Regions from separate parts of the Streptomyces sp. NPDC005808 genome, predicted to be linked through region 1. Evidence: riboswitches for the same ligand, from Rfam matches in the RefSeq annotation. Region 1 holds a riboswitch; each other region holds the start of a gene.
What was found. Region 1 has a riboswitch for S-adenosylmethionine ahead of ACFYPC_RS27925 (ABC transporter substrate-binding protein). Riboswitches for the same ligand answer to the same signal wherever they lie in the genome.

Region 1 (3,267 bases):
CGGAGCTCGGTGCCGTTCTTCGACCGGATGCCGTCACTGCCGACCTTCCAACCGGCCGAGTCCAGCAGGGACTTCGCCTTCGCCGCGTCGAAGGCCAGATCCGAGCCCTGGTCCGCGTAATCCGGTGTCGTGTACGCCAGGATGCTGGTAGCCGCCCTGGTGCCGGTCGGGAACACGGTGTCGACGATCTGCTGCCGGTCGATGGCGAACAGGAGCGCCTGACGCACCCTCACGTCCTTCAGTAGCGGGCGGGAGTTGTTCAGCCCCAGGTTGAACACCGCACCGGGATTGGCCCGCCCTTGCAGGTTCACCTGGCCGCCCGTGAGGGCCGCCTCGTTTGCCTTGCCGACACTGCTGATCGCGTCCACCTGACCGGACTGCAGGCTGCCGGTGCGCACGCCCGCCTCGGGCACCACCTTGAACACCAGCTTGTCCAGGTACGCCTCGCCCGGCTTGGTCCACAACGACGAGCCCCAGGCGTACTTGCTGCGCTTGGTCAAGGTGATGGACTGGTTCTGTACGTAGCTCTCCAGCGCGAACGGGCCGGACCCGACCACACCCTTGCTGCACTTCTCCTGCGGGCTCTGCTTGGCACTCGCCGACGACTCGATACCCAGCGAGTGCGTCGACGTCGCCTGCAGGAACTGCGCGTTCGGCTGCTGGAACCTGACCCGCACCGTGAGCGGGTCGATCACCGTGGTGCTGTCCAGGCCGCTCAAGTACCCCTGGGCCAGCGACCCCAGGGCGCCGAGCTTCGGCACCGCGTCGAAGTTGTCCTTCACCACCTGGGCAGTCAACGGTGTCCCGTCGCTGAAGGTGACACCCGATCGCAGGTGGAAGGTGAACGTGGTCGTGTCGGAACTGATGTCCCAGCTCTTCGCCAGCCACGGCACGATCTTGCCGGTCTTGGGATCCTGGTCGGTCAGCGAGTCCACGATCTGGCGCAGCGAGTAAATGGTGTCGTTGCTGCCCACCTGCTGCGGATCCACGCACCCTACGTCGGAACCCACCGCGAAGGTCAGTGTGCCGCCGGACCTGGCCGGGCCGCTGTCGCTGGTCGAGCTGCCGCTCGACGCGCAGGCGCTCAGCAGGAGGCTGCTTGTCACCAGTGCGGCGAGTGCCGCCCACCGGGTAGGTCGGGAATCCGGATGCGATATCACGGAACGGGTTCTCCTACTCCAAAGTCACCGCGCACGTGCCCGCGCATGCCAAGGCGAAGCGGCCCTGTGCAGACCAAGGCGGAGTGGCGGAAATATTCGGAAGGTGCCTGGGGGAAGGGTGCCGACGAAGGCGTGACGGCACCGCGGACTCCGACAGCGCTGTGAGAGCCCGCACGGAGTCGCCCGCGGCGTCAAAGCCGTCGGCGAGCGTCACCCAGAGAGCGGGAGGCAGGGTCGCAATCAGCCGTGACACAGGCAGCTGGTGAAGAGCTGCAGGTCGATGTGGCGTCGGCGGGAGAATCCGGAGAACACCGCAGCGGCCGCGATCGAGGCACTCAGCTCACTGCTGTACCGCACGCTGGTCCTCCCGATCTCAGGCCCGATCCAACGGTCAGGCGCTTGCGCAGTCGGTGACTCTGCCGGGCTTTCACCCGGAGCACCCCACCGCGGTGAGGAGTTGCCGGTCAACGAGCCAGGGCCTGACGCTGACACTCGATACCGCTGGGAACGCTAACGAGCGCCGCCATGATCCGTCAATGGGGACAGGCGAGTTGGGCAACGCAGGGCACGGCGGATCGAACTGCGCGAGGCTCGGCAACGGCCGGCCGAACTGTCCTGACCAGGCGCCGGCCGGGGCCTGCCGTGCCCCGACTCGAGAACTCGCGGCCCTGCCTGTTTTGTCCCCCAGGCGGCCTTCGTAGTTTTTTCCTGAAGCCTGGGTAAGGTTTCGCCCAAATATGTGGCTTTATGCGAGATGTAGGCACATCCTGAACGGAGATAAATGTGTACCTAGCAACTAGTCGGGGCGAGCTCCTGACTCCGGGCGCTTGGAGGAAAAGGCATGCAATGGAGCAGCCTGCAAAAGGCTCACGGCCGGCCGTCTCGACTCGAACGTTCTCAGGGCACTCAACCTGTCGCCCCGACCCTGCCGGTCCAGGGCGGCCGAGGAGCCGAACCTGTGGATGACCGGCGTGTGGACCTGGCCGCCGCGCACGCGACTCCGGAGCTACTGGCGATTCGAGACCGGCTGCTGGTCGCCCTGGCATTCTCGTCAGGCGTTTTCGAAGCGATCTGCTTTCTTTCTTTCGGGAAGGTCTTCACGGCGTTCCAGACCGGAAACCTGGTGTTTCTCGGACTGGGCGTAGCCGGTACCCGGCCGCCCGACGGTCCGGATCCCGTTCGCGTGGTGATTTCCCTTGCCGCGTTCGCCGTGGGGGCCGCGCTGGCAACAAGGATCCTGACCGCGTTCAACGGCGACGAGGAGATGGAGGACTCCGAGATCTTCGAAGCGTGGCCGCGTCGTGTCTCCATCGCGCTCTGCGTCGCGACGGTGGCGCAGGTCGGTTTCCTCGTCGTGTGGATGGCGACGTCCCCGTCCAGCCTTGTGTCCAACATCCTGGTCGCCCTCAACGCCTTCGCCATGGGTCTGCAGATGAACGCCATTCGGTCGCTCCATGTGCCTGGCATTTCCACCACGGCGGCCACGGCCACCTTCATCAGCTGGGTTTCCGGTATCACCACCTGGACTCTCAAGCCCGCCGCGGCACGTCGCCTCACCGGGGTCCTGGTGGGCATGGTGGCCGGCGCCTTCGTCGGAGACTGGATGCTCAGCCACGCGCACACCTACGCACCGGTGGTGCCGGTGGCCGTGATCGCAGTCGTCATCGCGATCGCCTCCGGGATGCTGAAGCAGAAACCTGCGCGATAGAGCGCCGACGAGCGGGATCCTCGCCTCGGTGCCGGTACGGCCGGCGTTACGGTCGTACCGGCTTGGGCTGACCGGCACTGTGGCCGGGATCCGGCCGGCAGAAGATGTTGAGCTCCAGCGCACGAAAAGCCAGTGGGGATGGGTACCGGGGCCCGCGCTACGTACTGACAGCGGGGCGAGTGGTAGGCCGGGAGCGCACGCGGACGCCCGTCGTCGTGCCGGATCCGGGTCAGTGCTTGCCGAAGTACATGAGTTCCCACAGAGCCGGCGCGCTCACACTGTCGACGGCCTCGCCGTGTGCGAGGTGCTCGACGGTCACCTGGCCGGTGAAGCGCAGATAGCCGCCGTTGAATCCGGCGAGTCTGGCCAGGATCCGCTTCGCCCCCTTGAGGGATTCGA
Region 2 (3,267 bases), on a different contig from region 1:
TGCCTCGACGAGCGGAAGCACGCGCGCCGGAACCCCCGAGAGGTCGAAGTCCCGGGTCACGATGCGCAGCAGGATCACCGAGTCCTGGCCCTCCCCGAAGGGTTCGCGGCCGCTCGACGCATACGCCAGTACGGCGCCCAGCGCGAAGACGTCGCTCGGCGGCCCCACCTCGGAGCCGTTGCGTATCTGCTCGGGCGAGACGTATCCGACCGAGCCGACCATGGCGCCGGTGCGGGTCATCGCCGTCGCCTCCAGCGCCCGTACGATCCCGAAGTCGATGACCCGCGGACCGTCCGGCGCCAGCAGGATGTTGGACGGCTTGAGGTCGCGGTGCACCATGCCCCTGGCGTGGATCGCGGCGAGGGCCTCGCCCAGTGCGGCGGCGAAGGTGAGCACCGCGTCCTCGGACAGCGGCCCGCCGTCGAGCACCGCGTCGCGCAGGTTCGGCCCGTCGACGAACTCCGTTGCCATCCAAGGCCGTTCGCCCTCGGGATCGGCGTCGACCACCCGCGCGGTGTAGGTGCCGCTGCCGCCGACGGTCTGCGCGGCCCGCACCTCCTGGCGGAACCGGGCGCGGAAGGTGCGGTCCTGCGCGTGCTCGGCCCGCACCACTTTCACGGCCAGCCGGAGCCCGGCCCGCGACTCGGCGAGATAGACCTCGCCCATACCACCCGCACCGAGCCGACCGAGCACCTCGTACGGACCGATCCGCCGTGGATCCGTCTCCCGCAGCGCCTGCACTCCCCGTGACTCCCCTGTTCGCCGTACCGCCGCCGAAGGGAGCGTATACGCCGTGCTCCCGTCAGGCGATCACACGGCCGGGACGCAACGCCCGTCCTGCGTGCGGTAGTTCCACTTCGCACCGTCCCGCACGAGCTCCTTGACCGCGCGCACGAAACGCTCGACGTGCTCGTCCGGGGTGCCCGCGCCGAAGCTGACGCGGATGGCGTTGAGGGACTTCTCGCCGGGCGCGGCCTCGGGAGCGCCGCACTCGCCCTGGGTCTCCGGGTCGCTGCCGAGGAGGGTACGCACCAGCGGGTGGGCGCAGAAGAGGCCGTCGCGCACCCCGATGCCGTACTCGGCGGACAGCGCGGCCGCGAAGTGCGAGCTGTTCCAGCCCTCCACGACGAAGGAGATGACGCCGACGCGCGGGGCGTCGTCGCCGAAGAGCGAGAGGACCCTGACCTCGGGCACCTCGGCGAGACCCGCGCGGACCGTCTCGATCAGGTGCTGCTCACGGGCGACGAGGGTGTCGAAGCCCGCCTCGCTGAGCGCCTTGCAGGCGGAGGCGATCGAGTAGACGCCGATCACGTTCGGTGAGCCGGCCTCGTGCCGGGCGGCGCTCTCGTGCCACTCCACGTCCACGCCGCCGTCCGTACGCCGCGACACCTTGCGGCTGGCGCCGCCGCCCGCCAGGTACGGCTCGGCCTCGCGCAGCCAGTCGGAGCGGCCCGCGAGGACTCCGGAGCCGAAGGGGGCGTACAGCTTGTGCCCGGAGAAGGCGACCCAGTCGACGTCGAGGTCGCGCACCGACACCGGGTGGTGCGGGGCGAGCTGCGCGGCGTCGAGCACGATGCGCGCGCCGTGCGCGTGCGAGGCGGCGGCCAGCTCACGCACCGGCCACAGCTCACCGGTGACGTTCGAGGCGCCCGTGACGCAGACGAGGGCCGGGCCGTGGGGGTCGCGGTGGCTGAGCGCGCGCTCCAGGGTCGCGACGGCCTCCCCCGGCGTACGCGGGGCGTTCAGGTACGTCACCCGCGCGTCCCGCCAGGGCAGCAACGCGGCGTGGTGCTCGGTCTCGAAGACGAAGACCTGGCAGTCGGCCGGCAGGGCGGCGGCGAGCAGGTTGAGCGAGTCGGTGGTCGACCGGGTGAAGACGACCTGGTCGTCCGCACGGCAGTCCAGGAACTCGGCGACGGTGGCGCGGGAGTTCTCGAAGAGGTCGGTGGAGAGCTGGGACAGGTACCCGGCGCCACGGTGCACGCTGCCGTAGTACGGGGCGTACGCGGCCACGTCGTCCCACACCCGCTGGAGGGCCGGGGCGCTGGCGGCGTAGTCGAGGGCGGCGTACGTGACCTCGCCACCGGTGACGAGCGGGACGGTGACATCTCGGCCCAGAACAGGCAGAGCTCCGGAAATGTCACGACAAACCGTCTGGTCGGCGGCAACGATGGAAGCAGACATGGCGAACTCCTGTGAGACGCGGGGAACATCACCGCGCGAGCCGGTCCATGGAGGTGGCGCTCAGCGCGGGAACGGGTGAAAGTGATAGGCGGAAAAGGGGCTCTACGCCCTATCGCATTCGCTTGCTCACAGAAGGCTCCCTCGAATGACCAGGACCCCTGGGCCTTAACCACTCAGAAGAGGGCGAGGGGTCCGCGCTTGCCGCAGACCTCGCTGCCTACGGCCTGGTCTTCACCCGGGGCACCCCGCCACGGACGGAGGGTTGCCGGACAGTCGGCCGGGGCCTGATGACTGTCACTCATGACCTGCCGAAAAAACTAACCGAACTGATCGCGACGGCGCAACCCGTGTCCGGATCCCGGAACCCGAAAGGGGCCGGACCTCTTCGCCCCAGCCCCTTTCGAACCGCCTCGCAAGGCGAGCTACGCGTTGGTCGCGGCCACCCAACGCTCGAGCGTCCGCTTGGCCGCCCCCGAATCGACGGCCTCCGCCGCCTGCGCCATCCCCGCTCGGATCTGCTCCGCGAGCGGCCCGTCACCCGGCGACAGGGCCACCAGCGCCGCCGCCGAGTTGAGCAGTACGGCGTCCCGCACCGGCCCCGTCTCGCCGTCGAGGAGCCGCCGCGCCACGTCGGCGTTGTACGTGGAGTCCGCGCCCCGCAGCGCCTCGATCGGGACCAGGTCGATTCCGACGTCCCTCGGGTCGAAGGTCTCCTCGGTGACCTTTCCGTCCCGTACGACCCACACCCGGGACGTGGAGGTGATGGTCAGCTCGTCGAGGCCGTCGTCGCCGCGGAAGACCAGTGAGGAGTTGCCGCGCTCGGCGAAGACGCCCGCCACGATGGGCGCCATGCGGGGGTCCGCGACGCCGACCGCCTGCGCCTTCACCCGTGCCGGGTTCGTCAGCGGACCGAGGGCGTTGAAGACCGTACGAATGCCCAACTGCCCACGTGCGGCGCCCACATGACGCAGCGCCGGGTGGAACTTCACCGCAAAGCAGAAGGTGATCCCGGCCTCCTCGGCCACCTCGGCCACCCGCTCCGTCGTCAGCTGCAGATTGACCCCGAGCTTTTCCAGGACGTCG
Region 3 (3,267 bases), on a different contig from region 1:
CCAGGGGCTGACCCTGCGGTGGGCGGGGTGTGATGGAGGGGCCCTTGACGCTGAAGTGCTTGCCCTCGAAGTCGATGTAGTGCAGTTTGTCGCGGTCGACGAACCGGCCGGTGGCGACGTCCCGGATCTCCACGTCGTCCTCCCAGCTGTCCCACAGCCGGCGCACCGCCTCGACGTAGTCGGCGGTCTCGTCGAAGAGGTCGACGATCAACTCCTGCAGGGCCGGAGTCTCCAGGTCTTCGACACGGAGCTTGGGGAACTCACGGCGTCCGAAGTGAGCGGCCTCGTGTCGTCGCGCGGACGCCTGCACCCGCACGCCGGCACGGCCGGTGCTCACATAGTCGAGGGTGGCGATGGCCTTGGATATGTGGAAGGGCTCCGAGTGGGTGGTCACCACGCTCGGCACCAGCCCTATGTGGCTGGTCAGCGGCGCAACGCGGGCGGCGATGAGGACGGCGTCGAGTCGGCCGCGTACCTGGTCGGTGCGTGGGTCCGGTTCGCTGAGGCGCGCGGACTGCAGGCCGAGGCCGTCCTCGATGGTCACGAAGTCGAGCAGGCCACGCTCGGCCTCGGTGACCAGGTCGGTCCAGTACGAGGCGGTGAACAGGTCGTGGGGGCGGGCCACCGGCTCGCGCCAGGCGGCGGGGTGCCAGCCCGCGCCGTCGAGGGCGACAGCCAGGTGCAGTGCGGAGGGAGAAGAGGAGGACGAGGGCAACGACGTTGACGAGGACACGAAAGGGGTGCCTTCCTGATCGACCGTGTGAGATCGCCGGGCCTCGGCTGGGAGGGTGCGGCGGCGGGGTGACAGGTCAGGGACGACAGAGCGCGCCGGCCACGCGCTGAAGGTCGATGTGCGGCCGGGAGTACAGGTGCACGCGGCGGCGCGGGGCGAGAACCAGGACACGGAGACGGGGCACGGTCTGCACGTCCGTCACCTCCGCCCTTCCGGCTCGGCGGGCTGGAGGCCGCCGGCATCGCGCTTGCGGAACCCGGGGCGGGCACCGCCTGGTCGTCACCTGGAGCACCCCGCCGCGGAGGAGGGTTGCCGGTCAGCAAGCCAGGGCTTGACGCTGACGCTCATAACCTGCTGGGGACGTTACGGGAGGCCACAGCGGTGCGCAATGGGCCGGGGATCATGGTCGTGATCACGCCGCCGCGCGTCCTCAGGAGGGTCAACCACTGGGCTGCGCAATCTGTTCCACGCCTCCCGTACGGCCTGAGGCACGCTGGATGACCACCTGATGAGACTGCGCCGGAGGCCTTCTTGACGACCTCACGGAGCGCACCGACACTGACGGGGACGGTCACGATTGTCAGCGCCCTTCGGGCAGGTTCACCCTGCCTGTGAGGTCATCGGCCCCGGCCCGCTGGCAGGCAACCCTTCCACCGCGACGGGGTGCCCCGGGTGACGACCCGGTTCCGCCGGTGCGGCGGGACAAGCGTGGTCTCGCGTCTCGCGAGCCCCGAGTGCGGGACAGGTGGGAATGGCCAACAGCGGTTTGACGAGACGCCTGCACATCGATCTGTTGCGTGTCTCCAGCGCCTACTAGTCCGAGCGATCCGGACCAGTACGTAGCGCAGTCACTCCGTTCCGCCGCGGTGCCCACAAGGTGGCCGTGGCCTCCTCGTCCCATGGAGAGTCATGTCCGAGACAATCTCGCACGCCTCAAACACCGGTACGTCCAGCACGTGTACGTCAACTCCGTGCGCACCCAGCTCACTTGACGCGGTCCCCCATCCCCGGATCGCCGCGATCCCGTCCGCCCGCCCACACCGATTCCGCAGCCGTATCGGAGTGGGTCTCGCCGGCGGCTTCTACCCTGCCCCGCACCGCTACGAGCTGTATCTGTCCGCGCGCTGTCCCCTCTCGCTACGGGTTTCCATCACGCACGGCCTGCTGGGTCTCAAGGACTCGGTCGCCATCACACGGCTGGCGCTCCCCGCCGACACCCCCGCCGCGTTCGCCTCCCTGCGCGGGGTGTACGAGGCCACCTGGCACCACTACGACGGTCCGCTGACCGCCCCCGCGCTGTGCGACCGGTGGAGCGGACGTGTCGTCAGCAACCACACGCCCGACATCCTGCGCGACCTCGGCGATCTCTTCCCCGACCGCGCCGGATCCTGCCGCTCCCCGCTCCGCCCGTCGGAACTCGCCGCGGACGTCGACGCCCTGCGCGACCTCCTCGACCGGGATGTCACACCGGGCGCGCCGCTACAGGAACGGTCGGCCGCTCTCGACCTGCTGAACCGTCAACTCACCGCCGGTCCCTATGCGTTGGGCAAGGAACTGACCGCCGCAGACGTGGACCTCTGGGTCGCCCTGGTCCAACTCGAAGCGGTCCAGGACCTGTCCTCGTACGCACTCCTCCAGGACTACGTGCGACGTCTCGACGCCCACCCGGCCTTCCACCGGCACCTGTGAGCAGGCGGCTTCGTCAGGTACGGGATTCCAGGGCGGCCCGGGTGTCGTCGCCGTAGACGCCCGTCTCGTCACCCCGGATCCCGTACCAGAGCTGGAAGCGGGCCACGGCCGCGGTGAGGGTGGGGTCGTACGTTCCGCTCGTGACGCCGCTGTCGTAGACATCCGGGATGTGGAGCAGCCGTTCCTGGAGTTCCGCCACCTCGGGGCCGTTGTCTCCCTCCCGGAGGATGCCGGTGCCGTCCGGGTCCGCGGCGCCGGAAGGCGCCTGAGCGACGGGTGCCGTGGCGGACGAGGCGGCCCCGGCCTGCGATCGGCTGTCTCCGCCGGGCAGCAGCATGGCCACGGCGAATCCGACCAGCGCGGCCGCCACGACAGCGGCGACGACGGCGGCTCGGCGCAGGCCCGTAGCGTGTCCGTACCCTTGCCCGGCTGCACGCCCCGGTCGGCGCCCCGGCTCCTGCCGGGTCGGCGCCGCGGGCTTCGCCTCCTCGTAGGCGGCATAGTTCTCGCCCACCAGAACGGGCGGCAACTCCTCCGTCTCACCCAGGTGCGCCGAGGACAATCTGACCGACTCGTAGTTTTCGTCCGGGCCGACGGCCTGCTGATCCTCTCGGAACTCCCTCACCAGTTCCGCCAGGGCCTCCGTGCGGCGGCGCTGCTGGACGTAGGTGGGTTCGAGCGCCGGGCGGCGCATGGGCTGCTCGCGTTCGGGCGGTGTCGACACACTGCTCTCCTTCCGTGCGCGCGGTCTCCCGCCATCCCCGTGGAGAGATACGGAGGCACGGGCACGGGAGTTCAACCGCTGCCTACCACCTCGGTAGTGGGCTGCTCGGGTGACGGCCGCT

Region 2: it holds a riboswitch for S-adenosylmethionine, as region 1 does, so the genes downstream of both, ACFYPC_RS18980 (aminotransferase class V-fold PLP-dependent enzyme) here and ACFYPC_RS27925 (ABC transporter substrate-binding protein) in region 1, are expected to answer to the same signal.
Region 3: it holds a riboswitch for S-adenosylmethionine, as region 1 does, so the genes downstream of both, ACFYPC_RS29455 (putative leader peptide) here and ACFYPC_RS27925 (ABC transporter substrate-binding protein) in region 1, are expected to answer to the same signal.

What each region holds. Positions count from the first base shown of each region.
Region 1 covers NZ_JBIAIK010000014.1:142,381-145,647, reverse strand. The annotation lists gene ACFYPC_RS27925 (ABC transporter substrate-binding protein) at 1-1,160, opposite strand, end outside; SAM riboswitch class IV at 1,551-1,660, opposite strand; gene ACFYPC_RS27920 (YoaK family protein) at 2,002-2,868, shown strand; gene ACFYPC_RS27915 (lipocalin-like domain-containing protein) at 3,098-3,267, opposite strand, start outside.
Region 2 covers NZ_JBIAIK010000007.1:435,337-438,603, forward strand. The annotation lists gene ACFYPC_RS18975 (PQQ-binding-like beta-propeller repeat protein) at 1-741, opposite strand, end outside; gene ACFYPC_RS18980 (aminotransferase class V-fold PLP-dependent enzyme) at 811-2,184, opposite strand; SAM riboswitch class IV at 2,374-2,490, opposite strand; gene trpD (anthranilate phosphoribosyltransferase) at 2,607-3,267, opposite strand, start outside.
Region 3 covers NZ_JBIAIK010000016.1:4,575-7,841, forward strand. The annotation lists gene ACFYPC_RS29445 (LLM class flavin-dependent oxidoreductase) at 1-733, opposite strand, end outside; gene ACFYPC_RS29450 (putative leader peptide) at 810-926, opposite strand; SAM riboswitch class IV at 972-1,085, opposite strand; SAM riboswitch class IV at 1,303-1,448, shown strand; gene ACFYPC_RS29455 (putative leader peptide) at 1,485-1,550, shown strand; gene ACFYPC_RS29460 (glutathione S-transferase family protein) at 1,643-2,422, shown strand; gene ACFYPC_RS29465 (peptidoglycan-binding protein) at 2,436-3,146, opposite strand.